4 regions of the Micromonospora sp. CA-249363 genome follow, and region 1 is predicted to be linked to each of the others. Evidence: riboswitches for the same ligand, from Rfam matches in the RefSeq annotation. Region 1 holds a riboswitch; each other region holds the start of a gene.
The links. A riboswitch is a leader RNA that binds a small molecule or an ion and turns the genes downstream of it on or off. The one in region 1 is predicted to bind cyclic di-AMP.
Positions count from the first base shown of each region.

Region 1 (3,455 bases):
TCCCCGGGGTGACGCATCCGGTGAACGCCGGCTGGTTGGTCGCGTAGTCGGGGTCGATCCGGACCAGCCCGGTGGCCGGGGTGCCGGTGTCCAGCCGTGGGGCGTGCAGCAGGTCGAAGTAGTGCGTCCAGTCCCAGTACGGCCCCGGGTCCCAGTGCATCCCGCGGACCGTCGATGCGGTGGTGCCGGGCACGTTGTCGTGGCCGATGATGTGCTGGCGGTCCAGCGGGATGCCCAGGCGCAGGGCGAGATGCCGGACAAGCTTCGCCGAGGTCCGATACATCGCCTCCGTGTACCAGGTGCCCTGCGCGGCGAAGCCCTCGTGTTCGAGCCCGATCGCCTTGGCGTTGACGTACCAGTTGCCGGCGTGCCAGGCGACGTCCTTGGTGCGGACGTGCTGGGCGATGTGGCCGTCCACCGAGCGCAGCGAGTAGTGCCAGCTCACGTAGGTCGGGTCTCGGACGAGTTGCAGGGTGGTCGCCCAACTCGCCTCGGTGTCGTGGATGACGATGTACTCGATCTTCTGCCGCGCGGGCCGGTCGGACAGGTCGTGGTTGCCGTAGTCGCCGTCGCCGAACGCCGCGTAGGGGGCGGGGATCCACTCACAGGACACGGTGCGGGGGCACTCCAACCCGTCCGGGCGGGCGAGTCGCCGCAGTCCCAGCCGGTCGAGCCAGGACCGCTCGGGTCGTACCGCTCGGGCCGGGAGCGTGACCCGCTGGCCGTCGTCGGTCACCCGCGTCTCGCCGGCGCCGATCGTGGTGAAGACCTCGTCGGCGAAGGCCGCCGCGGCATCGGCGCTGTCCGCGCCGGCATAGCGGGCCACCGCGCCGTACCAGGTGGCCGGGTCGGTGCCGACTCCGACCGGGGCGCCGATCTCCCGTTGGTACGCGGCCAGCAGCGCGGCGCCGCCCCGGAGGTTCGTCGTCGGGTCGGTGCGCAGCGCCTCGACGGTGGCGCCGGTCAGCGCGGCGGCGGCGTCCACGGTCTGCAGCGCGGCGGTGGGTGGCGCGTTCTCGCTGGCGGGCGCGGGTGTCAGAGCACGACGGGAACCGTCGCCGCGCGGGTCCTCTCCCGGGGAGTCGTGGTGGCCGCGCCCGGGTAGGGCGGTCACGTGGCGGGCATCGGTCAGGTGCATCGGGCCGTAGCCACCGCTGGTGCTCGGCGTGCCGGCGTTGCTGTCCCAGCGCGACTCCAGGTAGGAGACGCCGAGCAGTACGTCGACCGGCACGCCGTACTCGGTGGCCGCGGCGGCGTACTGCTGCTGGCGGTCGGCGGCGGGGGCCGCGGAGGCCGGGCCGGAGGGCAACGGTACGGCCGCCACGGCGGTGACGAGCGCGATGGCGAGCAGGATCGGACGTTTCATCGAACCCCCTACATGTGAACGGGTATCGGTGCGGTCACCTTCGCGCTGCCTGGCGGCTTGCGTCAATACCTTTCCATGTTTCGAAACGTGCGGAAAGAATCCTTCACATCCGCTCGATGGCCCGCCCCAATCGGTACGGAGTGTCACGGCCGCACGGGTTGCGGATCGGTAACGGCCGTCTCTACTCTGGTCATTCGTCGGCCCGGTAGCAGGTCTGCCCACCCCGGGCGGTAACGGACCGACACCGCCGAGTCGCTCGCGAGCGAGCCGGGGACCCACGTTCCCGGGGTGAATCCGCAGTCCCTGCGGTAGGGCGCCCACTTCCCGCCCGAACCCGTCAGCTAACCCGGTAGGCGGTCAGGAAGAAGGAGTACGGAACCCGGTGGCCCTCCAAGCCCCGCGGCCGTCGTCCGGACGGTCGGCTCCGGCCGACCCGACCTCGACCGTGCCGCGTCCACGCTGGTCCCGCTTCACCACCGCCCTCGCCGCCCTGGTCGGCGTCGCCGTCGTCCTGACCGGCAGCGCCACGGTGGCCCACGCCGACCCGTCCGTCGCCGAGATCGAACGCCAGATCGACGACGACTGGAACAAGCTCGAACCGATCATCGAGCGGCACAACGCCACCCGCGCCGACCTGGCCCTCAAGCGCAAGCAGGCCGACGCGCTCGCCGCCCGCATCGCGCCGCTGGAGCGTCAGGTCGACGCCGCGATGGACAAGGTCAGCGCACTGGCCGTCCGCGCGTACATGGGTGAGAACCTGTCGACCGTCAACACGATGCTCGGCAGCCGGTCGCCCAGCGAGATGGTCGGTCAGCTCGAAATGCTCGACCGCTTCGCCCACAACCAGCAGGAGGACGTCCGTCAGGTCGCGGACCTGCGCAACGAGCTGGCCCGGCAGAAGGCCCCGCTGGACGAGATGGTGGCCCAGCTGACCCGCACCGAGGCCCAGTTGGCGGCGAAGAAGAAGCAGATCAACGAGGAGATCGACCGGCTGCAGAAGCTGCGCCTCAAGGTGTACGGCAACGGCGGCGGCGGTCCGCTGCGTCCGGCGCCCTGCCCGGCCAGCTACCCCGGAGGCGGCGCCGGCATCGCGGTCAAGTTCGCCTGTGCCCAGATCGGCAAGCCGTACGTGTGGGGCGCCGAGGGGCCGGAGTCGTACGACTGCTCCGGGCTGATGCTGGCCGCCTGGGCGAAGGCCGGTGTGTCACTGCCGCACAACGCCGCCGCGCAGAGCCGGGTGACCAGGAACGTCAGCAAGGGCGACCTGCGCCCGGGTGACCTGGTCTTTTACTACTCCGACATCCACCACGTCGGCATGTACGTCGGCAACGGCTGGGTGGTGCACGCCTCCCAGGCCGGTGTGCCCGTCAAGATGAAGAAGGTCGACGACGGGCCCATCCACAGTTACGGCCGTCCGGGCTGACCGGACGCATTCAGGGCCCGTCGCGATCGCTCGCGGCGGGCCCTCGTCGTCCCCTAGCGCGTCGGCCAGGCGCGCCAGTTCTGCCAGGAGCGACTCGGCGTCGGCCCCCGCTGACCCTGGTAACGCGACCCGTAGACCACCGAGCCGTACGGGTGCTCGGCCGGCGACGAGAGCCGGAAGATGCAGAGCTGACCGATCTTCATACCCGGCCAGAGGGTGATCGGCAGGTTCGCCACGTTGGACAGCTCCAGCGTGACGTGCCCCGAGAAGCCCGGGTCGATGAACCCGGCGGTGGAGTGGGTGAGCAGGCCGAGGCGGCCCAGTGAGCTCTTGCCCTCCAGTCGGCCGGCGAGCTGGTCGCCGAGCGAGATCACCTCCAGCGTCGAGGCGAGCACGAACTCCCCCGGGTGCAGCACGAACGGCTCGCCGTCGGGCACCTCGACCACCGAGGTCAGGTCGTCCTGCTGCATCGCCGGGTCGATGTGGGTGTAGAGATGGTTGTTGAAGACCCGGAACAGTCGGTCGAGTCGTACGTCGATGCTGGAGGGTTGGACCAGGGTGGGCTCGAACGGCTCCAGGCCCAGCGTGCCGGCCTTGATCTCGGAGACCAGGTCACGGTCGGAGAGCAGCATCGGACCACCATAGCGAGGTGGGCGGTGACCAGCG
Region 1 covers NZ_CP192020.1:87,925-91,379, forward strand. Annotated here, with positions in the region: gene ACQPZK_RS00410 (N-acetylmuramoyl-L-alanine amidase) at 1-1,366, opposite strand, end outside; cyclic di-AMP (ydaO/yuaA leader) riboswitch at 1,602-1,736, shown strand; gene ACQPZK_RS00415 (NlpC/P60 family protein) at 1,749-2,789, shown strand; gene dcd (dCTP deaminase) at 2,843-3,421, opposite strand.

Region 2 (3,455 bases), 1.7 Mb from region 1:
CTGCGTGCGCCGACACCCCTGTTCCGGTACGCCTTCCGTCAGGCCCGCGCCGCCCACCTCGCCCTGGCCGCTCGTCTCGGCGCGGCCCTCGACACCGCCGCGCCCTGAGCCCAGCGCCCGTTCCGGGTGGCTGATCGGCGCGACGCCGACGCCGCCGGGCGGGTGGCCGGCACGTGCGGTTCGTCCTTTGCTCTGCTTCCACCGAGGCAACACGTGAGCGCCCTCGGTGTCGCCTCGGTGGAAGCAGAGCAAAGGGTGTCCGCGCACCCCTTCCGCTGCGGGCGGACAGCTGCGACCAGGCCCTTGTCCCGCTACCGGCGGCTCGGACGACCCGCAGGCCGAGGCGCAGGCGGAGAGTCGCGCTGGCGGAGAGGTCGCGGAGACCGGCGTCCCCAGGGCTTGTAGGTCGACAGCACCGTCGCGATGATCATGAGGCTGGTCGACACCGCGGGTGCGATCACCAGGTCGGCGCGGTCCCGCGCGGGTAGCGCGGCGCCCAGCGCGCCGGCGTGTCGCAGGTTCGGGGTGAGCAGGAACAGCACCAGCCCGACCATCACCGTCGTGATCACGAGCTTGATCACCACCCACCGATAGCGCAGCAGCCCCCAGGGGGTGAGCAGCGCGCTGGCGACGCCGACAAGCCACACGAGCACGCTCAGCGGCGCGAACAGCACGGTGCCGACGAGCCCGGCGACCGGGTAGACCACGGCCGGATCAGCGCCGCGCTGTGCCGCGATGCCGAGGGTGAGCAGCACCAGGTCGGCCCCGAGCCAACCGAGGGACGTGACCAGGTGCAGGGTGAGCAGGGCCTTGCGGGTGGTGGGCGCGATTCGCGGCATACCCGAATGCTCCCGGCCCGTCCCGGCGTCGTCGTCCGACCGTCGACGACGTCCGGGGTACGCCCGCTGACGTACCCCGGACGTCGGCCGGGTCAGTACACCGACAGGTGCACGTGGTTGGTGTGGTCGCTGGAGGGGTCGCCGTTCCCTCCGCTGTACGACTTCCAGCCGCTGCTGGGCAGCCAGATCTGTTTGAACCAGATCACGTAGAGCACCGCGAGCCGGTCGGCGTTGCGGATGAAGTACGCGGCCAGGTTGTTGCCGTACGTCTTGTCGCCCCCGGAGGCGACCCCGCCGAAGCCACCCTTCTGCGCGGCGAAGTCGCACGCCCGGCCCTTGGGGTGCTCGCCCGAGCCGCCGTTGCGGTGACAGGAGACGTACCGGGTGAAGCCGGCGGCCTTGGCCTGGTTGAGCGCGTGCAGGGTGCGGGGGGTGATGCAGCCGCTGGCCGGGGTGGGGTCGTTGATGCTGCACGACTCGGACGGCCAGGAGCCGTCGGAGTTGCGAGGGGCGGGCGTGGCGTTGGCGGTGGAGGTGCCACGGTTGGAGCTGGTGTCGGCGGCGGTGGCGCGTGCCTTGTCGTTGGCGACGGTCAGGGCCCGCTCGGCCTGCTCCTTGCGCTTGGCCATCACCTCGACCTGCTTGCGCTGCTCGCGGATCTCGCCGTCCAGGGCGACGCGGGTGCGGTTCGCCTCGTCCCGGATGACGTGCAGGTCGCGCAGCACCCGGTCCTCGTTGGCGGCCACCACGTCGAGGGCGGCCGCTCGGTCCATGAACCCTTCCGGGGTGTTGCTGTTGAGCAGGGCCGAGACGGTGCTGAGCCGACCGGTGCGGTACGCGACGCCGGCGATCTCGCCGACCTTGCCGTTGCGTACGGTCATCTCGGCCTCGGTGGTCTTGAGCTTGACCGCGAGCTGCTGCTGCCGCTGGACGGAGGTGTCCAGCGCGCGCTTCGCGTCCAGGTAGCCCTTGCTCGCGGCCTCGAGCTGGGCCCGTAGCGCCGGGGTGCCACCCTCCTCGTCGCCGTCGGGTGCCGCGGCGGCCCGCAGGCCGCCGGGGGGAGCGGCGGTGGCGGCGCCGACCGGAAGCGCGACGCCGAGGGTGACCATCATGACGATCAGTGCCGCCAGCCGGGCGGCGGGTGGTCGTGCTGGTGCCACTACGCATGTCCTTCCGTCAGCCGCCGACCGGGTTAGCTGACGGGTTCGGGACGGAAGATCCCTACCGCTGACGCGGATGCACCCCAGGAACATGGTTCCCCGGTTCGCCCTGTCGGGCGATTAGGCGACGGCCGCCACCGGCGCCGGGAGGCGCCGCCGGGTGGTGGCCGGGACAGAGCCTACCGGTGCTGGTGGGGTCTGTGCAGCCGATGTGACGGACGGTGCGTGCGTTGTGACGGAGGATGACGCTCACCACTCGACGGAACCGCAGACCCCCGGAGCGGCCCCGGGTTCGATCTGTAGCGTGGCGTGCTCGATGCGGAAGTCGTCCCGCAGGGCGGTACGCGCCGCGGTGAGCACCGCGCCGACCTCCGCGCCGGGCGCCATGGTCAGGTGCGCGGAGGCCACCTCCATGCCCGAGGTGAGCGTCCAGACGTGCAGGTCGTGCACCTCGACCACTCCGGGCACCGCGGCCAGTCGGTCGTGCACGGCGGTGACCTGGAGATGCTCCGGGGCGGCCTGCACGAGGATGCGGACGGCGGCGCGCCCCAGCCGCCAGGTGCGCGGCAGGATGAACACGCCGATGGCGACCGCGACCAGTGGGTCGGCCCACCACCAGTCGGTGACCGCGATGAGCAGCGCCGCGCCGATCACGCCGAGCGAGCCGAGCAGGTCGCCCAGCACCTCCAGGTAGGCGCCCTGAAGGTTGATGCTCTCCCGGGCGCCAGCGCGCAGCAGCCAGAACGCGATCACGTTCGCGAGCAGGCCGAGGACGGCCACCGTGAGCATCGGACCGGTCAGCACCTCGTGCGGGTCGCCGAACCGGCCGATCGCCTCGATCACCACGTAGACCGCCACGCCGGAGAGAAGGACGGCGTTGGCCAGCGCGGCGAGCACTTCGAGCCGGTAGAGCCCGAAGGTGCGCTGCGGGTCGCCGGTGGCGCGTCGGGTGGCCGTGATCGCGGCGAGCGCCATCCCGATGCCGAGCACGTCGGTGAACATGTGCCCGGCGTCGGACAGCAGGGCCAGCGAGCCGGTGTGGAAGGCGGCGACCGCCTCGACCACCATCAGGGTCGCGAGCAGTCCGAAGGCCGCCCAGAGCCGTCCCCGATGCTGGTGAGCGGCGTTGGCGACCGACCCGTGGTGGTGGTCATGACCTGCTCCCACGAAACCCACCCTCCGACGCCGCACGGGACCGGGTCAAATGTATGCTCACATCGCTATGTGTGCAAGTGTAGAGCGAGGGCTGGCGGCGGGCAGCGTCAACGCGCTGTTCAGCCGGTCGGGTCGACGGTGGTGAGCCGCTGAGTGGCGCGGGAGAGCGCCACGTAGAGCGTGCGGACGCCGGAACCCGGATCGGCCCGGATCTCGCTCGGGGCGACCAGCACGACTCCGTCGTACTCCATGCCCTTGGCCTCCAGGCTGGTCACCACCTGCAGGCGCGCCGCGCCGAGCG
Region 2 covers NZ_CP192020.1:5,379,151-5,382,605, reverse strand. Annotated here, with positions in the region: gene ACQPZK_RS23880 (SRPBCC family protein) at 1-108, shown strand, start outside; gene ACQPZK_RS23875 (hypothetical protein) at 312-839, opposite strand; gene ACQPZK_RS23870 (coiled-coil domain-containing protein) at 932-1,999, opposite strand; cyclic di-AMP (ydaO/yuaA leader) riboswitch at 2,005-2,136, opposite strand; gene ACQPZK_RS23865 (cation diffusion facilitator family transporter) at 2,249-3,166, opposite strand; gene ACQPZK_RS23860 (HelD family protein) at 3,274-3,455, opposite strand, start outside.
Region 2: linked by a shared signal. The riboswitch ahead of ACQPZK_RS23870 (coiled-coil domain-containing protein) and the one ahead of ACQPZK_RS00415 (NlpC/P60 family protein) in region 1 are both predicted to bind cyclic di-AMP.

Region 3 (3,455 bases), 2.1 Mb from region 1:
CTCACGGCCCTGCTGGACACCGATCCGCTGGCCGACGCGCGCTGGGCCACCCGCCGCCGGTACCTGGGCGACTTCCCGGCCGAGTCGTACGCCGAGGGGTTCCTCACCGCCGCCCGCCGCGAGCTGACGTCGGCCCGGGAACTACCCGCGCCCGCCGCCGCCTGATCGATCAGCGGTACGGGTCCAGCAACGCCAGCACGGCCGCCGGATCCTCCAGGTGCGCGTTGTGCCCGAGACCGGGCAGCGTGGCGACCGGTACGCCGTACTCCTTGAGCTGCGCGTCCGTGACCATCGGGTCGTGCTCCCCGCGGGCCAGCACCACCGGCACGTCGGTCGCCGCGAGCAGCGCGGCCAGGTCGGGCGCCCCGACCCCGAACGCGGCGTCGTCCATCGCGAGCCGCCACCGGCCGTCGACCTGACGCAGACCGGCGTCGACCATCGGGTGGTCCGGGAGGACCAGACCGGTGAGGCCGGCGACCCGCAGATACCGGCGGGCGGCCTCGGTGCGGCTGGTGAACCAGCCCACCGGGCGGGCGGCGAGGTCCGCGGCGCGGGTCAGCTCGGCCGGTGACCAGACGGCCTTGATGCCCAACCCCACCACGGCGTCCACCGGCAGGCCGGCGGCGCGGGCCGCCAGCGCCAGGCCGACCACGCCACCGAGCGAGTGCCCGAGCACGACGATGCGGTCGTCGGAGGCCAGGCCCTGGGCGACCCGCTGGGCAAAACCCTCGAAGGAGTACGACGACAGCGGCGCCGACCAGCCGTGACCGGCGAGATCGGGCGCCAGCCACCGGCCGGGCCAGTGTTGCTCCAGTAGTGGCGCCCAGGGCAGCCACACGTCACCCGTCGCCCCCATGCCGTGCAGCAGCAACAGGATCGGCTCACGGCCGGCTTGACCACCCGATTCATCCACCACGGCCGCAGTCTCCCACGGTTCGCGGCCCGGTACGAGAGCCGTTCACCGGCGTCGCGCCCCGACACGGAGACGCCGCGGGCGCCGGCCCCTCGTGGGAGACGGCGCCCGCGGCGTCGTGGGATGTCGCGCCTTGGTCAGGCGGAGTAGCCCCGGGTGGCGATCCAGTTCGCCAGGTCGATCGTGGTGATCCAGTAGGCCGGGTCGGCCGGGTTCGCCGAGTCGGCGATCCGCACGGTACGGCCGTTGTCCTTGTAGCCGACGACGGCGATGTAGTGCCCACCGCCGTAGGAGTGCCAGCCGCCGGCGGTGTCGGTGGCGTCGCCGACGACGTTGGCCACCACGCCCCGGCCGTCGGTAATGGCCTTGACGACGTCGGACTGGAGACGGTCCATCTGAGCGGGGCTGGGCGCGCCCGCGAACATCCGGGTGCGGTACGGGGAGCCCTTCACCTCGGCGTTGAGCACCCGGGTGGTGTCCTCGGCCGAGTTGGTGCCCATCTCGGTGGTGCCCAGCTCGGCGCCGAGCTCCTCCTGCGTACGGTCGATGCCGCTGGCGCTGAGCGCGTTGCGGGTGGCCGCCGGGCCGCAGTTGTAGTAGGTGTTCTGCGCCTCGTAGTCGTAGTCGAGCACCTTCGTCGCGGGCGGCTTGGGCGGCGTCGGCTTCCGGGTGACGTCCGGGTTCCTCGTGGCCTTCGCGGCGGGGGACGCGGCGCTGGTGGCCGGGGCGGCGGTGCTCGGTGCGACGCTCGCCGACGGGGCCGCGGACCGCAGCTCGCCACGGGAGGCGACGGTGTCACTGCGCATCTCGGCGACCGTGGTCGGGGTGCGCGGGCCGGCGGGGGCGTCGTCGGCGCCGGCGACCAGGGCACCGGTGGTGGTGGCGATCGCGAGGGCCGCGGCGGAGGCGGCGACGATCTGGTACGGACGCTCGGTCGCGAGGCGACGGAGCTGGCGCTGCAGGGTGTGCTTCACGAGGTCCTCCACGGTTCACAGGGAGAGCGGCACACCGGGCTCGACCGGCATCCGGGCAGGCGTCAGCGCACGGGCGGAGGCCCGCGGATGATGAACCGCTCAGGGGAGCGCCCGGCGCGGCCGGGCGGGAAGGGGCGGTGACCCGGGGGTCAGCTCACCGTCACGAGGCGGATGAGCGGGGACACCGCGTCGCCGTGGAGGCGGAGGAACAAAGAGGGGGGCGAGGGGTGCTGCACGAGGATGGAACTCCTTCCGTCACCGCCTACCGGGTTAGCTGACGGATTCGGGCGGGAAGATCGCCCTACCGCGGGCCGTGGCTCGCGGATTCACCCCGGACTTACTGTGGGTCCCCGGTTCGTTGATCACGATTGAGCGGGTCGGCGCGGCGTCGCCTCCTGCGATCGGTAACCGCACCGGACGGGACGACAGTACTGGTCGGTATGGCCTCTGCCAAGCCGTGCCGACCTGCGTAAACATCATTCGGCCCAGCAATTTCTGCGCGTCTTGACGATGACGTGACTCGATGGGACAACCGGTTCCGGCGGCACCTGTGGGCGACAACCGGACAGGCCGTCGACAACGCCGCCACAATCGCGGGCACAATGGCCGCCGATGATGCCGATCGCCCGAATTCCCCTGCCGGTGACCCGCCTCACATAACAGATCGGGCTCAACCGGCCCGGGCCGGACGCCAGCGTGCCACGACGGCCGTGGGCGATGGCCGCATCGCCGTGCGCCGTGCGAGCGCCGGAGTCGGCCGCGACCGGACCGCCGCCGCGTACGCCTCCTCGGCGAGGGCGCGCGCCGACTCGGCGGCCATCTCGGCGTCCCGCCAGGTCGACCGCTCCCGCTCGACGGCCGTCCGGTGCTCGGCCAGCCTCGTGTCACGGATCGCCCGGATGAGCAGCGTCTCCTGCTCGACCGGGTGCCGGCGGGGGTCCCAGCCGCGCCGGTGCCCGAACACGTCGGCGAGCTGAGCCATGGTCAACTCTCCCCGCCAGTGCGCCGCCATGGCGGCACGGTGCAGGTAGCGCTCCCGGGCCGCGTACTCGGCGGGAGTGTGCGGGGTACGCGGTGTCGGCAGCGCCCCGGCGGTGGCGACCCGGCGGGCCGCGATGTCCGCCTCGTCGTACGCCGTCCAGGCCCGCTGCGCCTCTTCCTGAGCGACCAGCCAGTCAGCGCGCAGTCTTCGGGCGGTCCGCGCCGCCCGGGCGGCGGCCACGGCCACCTCCTCGGCGTACCGGCGCAGGTCGGCGATCTCGGCGACGGCCACCTCACGGGCGGTGGGTGTCGGCACGTGGTCGGCCTCTGGCGCGTCTCGCTCCGGGCGGGCCACCAGGACGGCGAGGACCGTCAGCGCCAGCAGGAACAGGGCCGACCAGATGGCGGCGGCCTGGGGTACCTCGGTGAGGAACTGGTAGAAGACGACGGTTTCCATGATCGGCACCTCGGCATGAGCACGTAAGCGATTGGATACCGCACGGGCGGGTGCGGCGGTGTGTCGTCAGGTGCGGTGGCGGGCGCTCGGCCCGGCGGCGCCGCCGATGGTGGAGGGCTCGGCGCGCGCC
Region 3 covers NZ_CP192020.1:2,203,773-2,207,227, reverse strand. Annotated here, with positions in the region: gene ACQPZK_RS10165 (CDP-glycerol glycerophosphotransferase family protein) at 1-165, shown strand, start outside; gene ACQPZK_RS10160 (alpha/beta fold hydrolase) at 170-916, opposite strand; gene ACQPZK_RS10155 (C39 family peptidase) at 1,051-1,899, opposite strand; cyclic di-AMP (ydaO/yuaA leader) riboswitch at 2,132-2,272, opposite strand; gene ACQPZK_RS10150 (hypothetical protein) at 2,558-3,325, opposite strand.
Region 3: linked by a shared signal. The riboswitch ahead of ACQPZK_RS10155 (C39 family peptidase) and the one ahead of ACQPZK_RS00415 (NlpC/P60 family protein) in region 1 are both predicted to bind cyclic di-AMP.

Region 4 (3,455 bases), 2.8 Mb from region 1:
ACCCTGCTCGGCGTCTCGGTGGGCAACCTGGACGACAACCCGGTGCAGCCGGAGCTGCCGTTCCAGGCCGACACCGGGGCTGACCTGGACGCCGCCGTGGACGCGGTCCGCGACCGCTTCGGCTCGACGGCGCTCACCCGGGCGGTGCTGCTCGGCCGCGCTCCCGGAGTCGAGATGCCGCTATTGCCCGACTAGAACGCCCCGCTCGGTGCGACCGGAGACACATCACAGCAGGTCGGCGGTTTAGCCGGTCGCACACGGGTGAAATCTTGAGGCGAAAGCCTGACGAGGGGGGCCCATGTCCGACGAGACCAGCGACCGACCGAGCCGTCGCGCCGAACGCCCGCACGACGTGACCGACCCGCTGCTCTGGCAGCTCGCGGTCGACGTGCTCGATGCCCACGAAGCCGACGACGAGGGTCACTGCCGCAATCTCCAGTGCGCCGGCCAGTCCTGGCCGTGCGCGGCGCGTACGACCGCCGAGCAGTCGTTGCGACTGGCCCGCAGCACCCCCGAGTCGGTCGAGTCGGCCGTCGACGGTGCCGGGGCCGGTGCCGGCTGGCCGGCCGAGGTTCCCGCGCCGGCGCAGCGTTGGGGCTGGAACGCCGACGTGATGGCCCGGCGCGAGGCGAGGACCGCCTCGGCGGCCTGACCCCGTCCCGCGAGGACAGCGCCAGACGAACGAACGCTCGGCCGGTTCCCCGGCCGAGCGTTCGTCTGTTGTGCGTCAGAGAGCGAGCCGCTGCCCCGGGAAGATCAGACCCGGGTCCGCGCCGATCAGCTGACGGTTGCGCTCGTACAGGGCCTGCCAGCCGCCGGTGCGCGGGTTCCGGTCGGCGATCTCCGACAGGGTGTCCCCCGCCGTGACCACGTACGTGTCGCCGCTGGCCGTCGGGGCGGTCCGCTCGTGACCGCGGGTGGCCGGCTGGTCGCCGCGCGACGACCGCTCCTTGCCGGAGGTGGACGTCGACGACTTCGAGGTCGACTTCGTCGAGGACTTCGCGGTGGACTTCGTCGAGGAACCGCCCGACGAGCCGCCCTTGCGGCCGCAGGTCGGCCACGCGCCGATGCCCTGCCCGTCGAGCACCTTCTCGGCGATCGCGATCTGCTCGCCACGGCTGGCCAGGTCGGCGCGGGCGGCGTACTTCTTGCCGCCGTAACCGGCCCAGGTGCCCTGGGAGAACTGCAACCCGCCGTAGTAACCGTTCCCGGTATTGATCTTCCAGTTGCCGCCGGACTCGCACTGGGCGATCGCATCCCAGTTGACACCGGCCTGGGCCGGAGCCGCCGGGCCGAAGAGGGCGACGGCGCCGGTGACCGCGCCGACGGCCAGGGTGCCGACGGCGACGCGGCGGGTGGTGACCCGTCGATGACGGGGGGTGTACGCAGACGTCATGGAACGTTCCTCCACGCCGGCGAGGTGAGCTGTCGGGTTCGGGCCGAGGAGCCCGGCCGCGCGCTGGCGGCTTCACCCCGAGGTGACATGCACCGAGGAACTTGGGTCCCCCGCTCCTGCCCGGGTTCTGTTTCCGACGACCGGGGGCAGGATTTGGCGTTGCCGGTCGCGGCGTCCACGGTGGTGGACCCGACCGACGGTAGGCACGGTGGGTGACGGTCGCCCACCGCTTGTGAAGTTGTTCACCGGTCCACACGAGGCGTCCCCGCCAGCGGTTGCGGACGGCATGAGGATGTGCACCGACCATCGTGGACCGTTTCCGATCAGGCGGTGTCGGTGTCCGGGAGCGGCCGGCGGGCTCCTTGCATCGGCGCCCGCCGGCCGCGAGCGGCTACAGGGTGCGCGCCAGCCGGTCGGCGAGCGTACGGGTGAACCGAGCCGGGTCGGCCAGCTCGCCACCCTCGGCGAGGACCGCCAGGCCGTACAGCAGCTCGGCGGTCTCGGTCAGGGCCGGGCCGGAGTCGCCCTGCTCGTGGGCCTTGCGCAGCCCGGCGACCAGCGGATGACCCGGATTGATCTCCAGGATCCGCTTGGTCGAGGGGACCTCGTGTCCCATCGCCCGGTACATCTTCTCCAGCGTCGGCGTGAGGTCGTGCGCGTCACCGACCACACAGGCCGGTGAGGTGGTCAGCCGCGACGACAGGCGGACCTCCCGGACACTGTCGGCCAGGGTCGTGCCCAGCCAGTCGACCAGCGCGGCGAACTCCTGCCGCTGCTGCTCGCGCTCGGCCTCGGCCTGCTGCTTCTCCTCGTCGGTGTCCAGGTCGACCTGGCCCTTGGCGATCGAGCGCAACGGCCGGCCGTCGTACTCGCCGACGCGCTCGACCCACACCTCGTCGACCGGGTCGGTGAGCAGCAGCACCTCGTGGCCCTTGGCCCGGAACGCCTCCAGGTGCGGGGAGTTCTCGATGGTGGCCCGGGACTCGCCGGTGGCGTACCAGATGTCGTTCTGGCCGTCCTTCATCCGCGAGACGTAGCCGGCCAGGTCGGTGGGCTCCGCCGCGTCGTGGGTGGACGCGACCGACAGGATCTCCAGCAGGGTGTCGCGGTTGTCGGTGTCGTCGATCAGCCCTTCCTTCACCACCGCGCCGAACTCCGTCCAGAAGGTGCGGTAGCGCTCGGCGTGGTTGGCCTTCAGGTCCTTGACGGTGGCGAGGACCTTCCTGACCAGGCGGCGGCGGACGATCTGGATCTGCCGGTCCTGCTGGAGGATCTCGCGGGAGATGTTCAGCGACAGGTCGTGGGCGTCGACGACACCCTTGACGAAGCGCAGGTAGGTGGGGACCAGCGGCTCGCAGTCGTCCATGATGAACACGCGCTTGACGTAGAGCTGGACGCCACGGCGGCCCTGCGGGGAGAACATGTCCAGCGGGGCGTGGCTGGGCAGGAACAGCAGCGCCTCGTACTCGAAGGTGCCCTCGCCCTTCATGTGCACGACCTCGAGCGGGTCGGCCCAGTCGTGGCTGACGTGCTTGTAGAACTCGTTGTATTCGGCGGCGTCGACCTCGTCGCGGGGGTGTGCCCACAGCGCCTTCATCGAGTTGAGGGTCTGCACCTCGCTGGTGGCGGGCTCACCCTCGGCGCCGGGGCGCTCGACGCGCATGCGGATCGGCCACGCGATGAAGTCGGAGTAGCGCTTGACGATCTCGCGGATCGTCCATTCGGCGGTGTAGTCGTGCAGGTTGTCCTCGGTGTCGGCCGGCTTGAGGTGCAGGGTCACCGAGGTGCCCGCCGGCGCCTCGTCGACGGACTCGATCGAGTAGGTGCCCTCGCCGGTGGACTCCCAGCGGGTGCCGCCGGTCTCGCCGGCCTTGCGCGTCAACAGGGTGACCCGGTCGGCGACCATGAACGCGGCGTAGAAGCCGACGCCGAACTGCCCGATCAGCTCCTGCGACGCGCGGGCGTCGGCAGATTCGCGGAGCTGGCGCAGCAGCTCGGCGGTGCCGGACTTGGCGATCGTGCCGATCAGCCGGACCACCTCGTCCCGGGTCATCCCGAT
Region 4 covers NZ_CP192020.1:2,866,685-2,870,139, reverse strand. Annotated here, with positions in the region: gene dinB (DNA polymerase IV) at 1-195, shown strand, start outside; gene ACQPZK_RS13150 (hypothetical protein) at 299-652, shown strand; gene ACQPZK_RS13145 (transglycosylase family protein) at 728-1,396, opposite strand; cyclic di-AMP (ydaO/yuaA leader) riboswitch at 1,396-1,563, opposite strand; gene htpG (molecular chaperone HtpG) at 1,788-3,455, opposite strand, start outside.
Region 4: linked by a shared signal. The riboswitch ahead of ACQPZK_RS13145 (transglycosylase family protein) and the one ahead of ACQPZK_RS00415 (NlpC/P60 family protein) in region 1 are both predicted to bind cyclic di-AMP.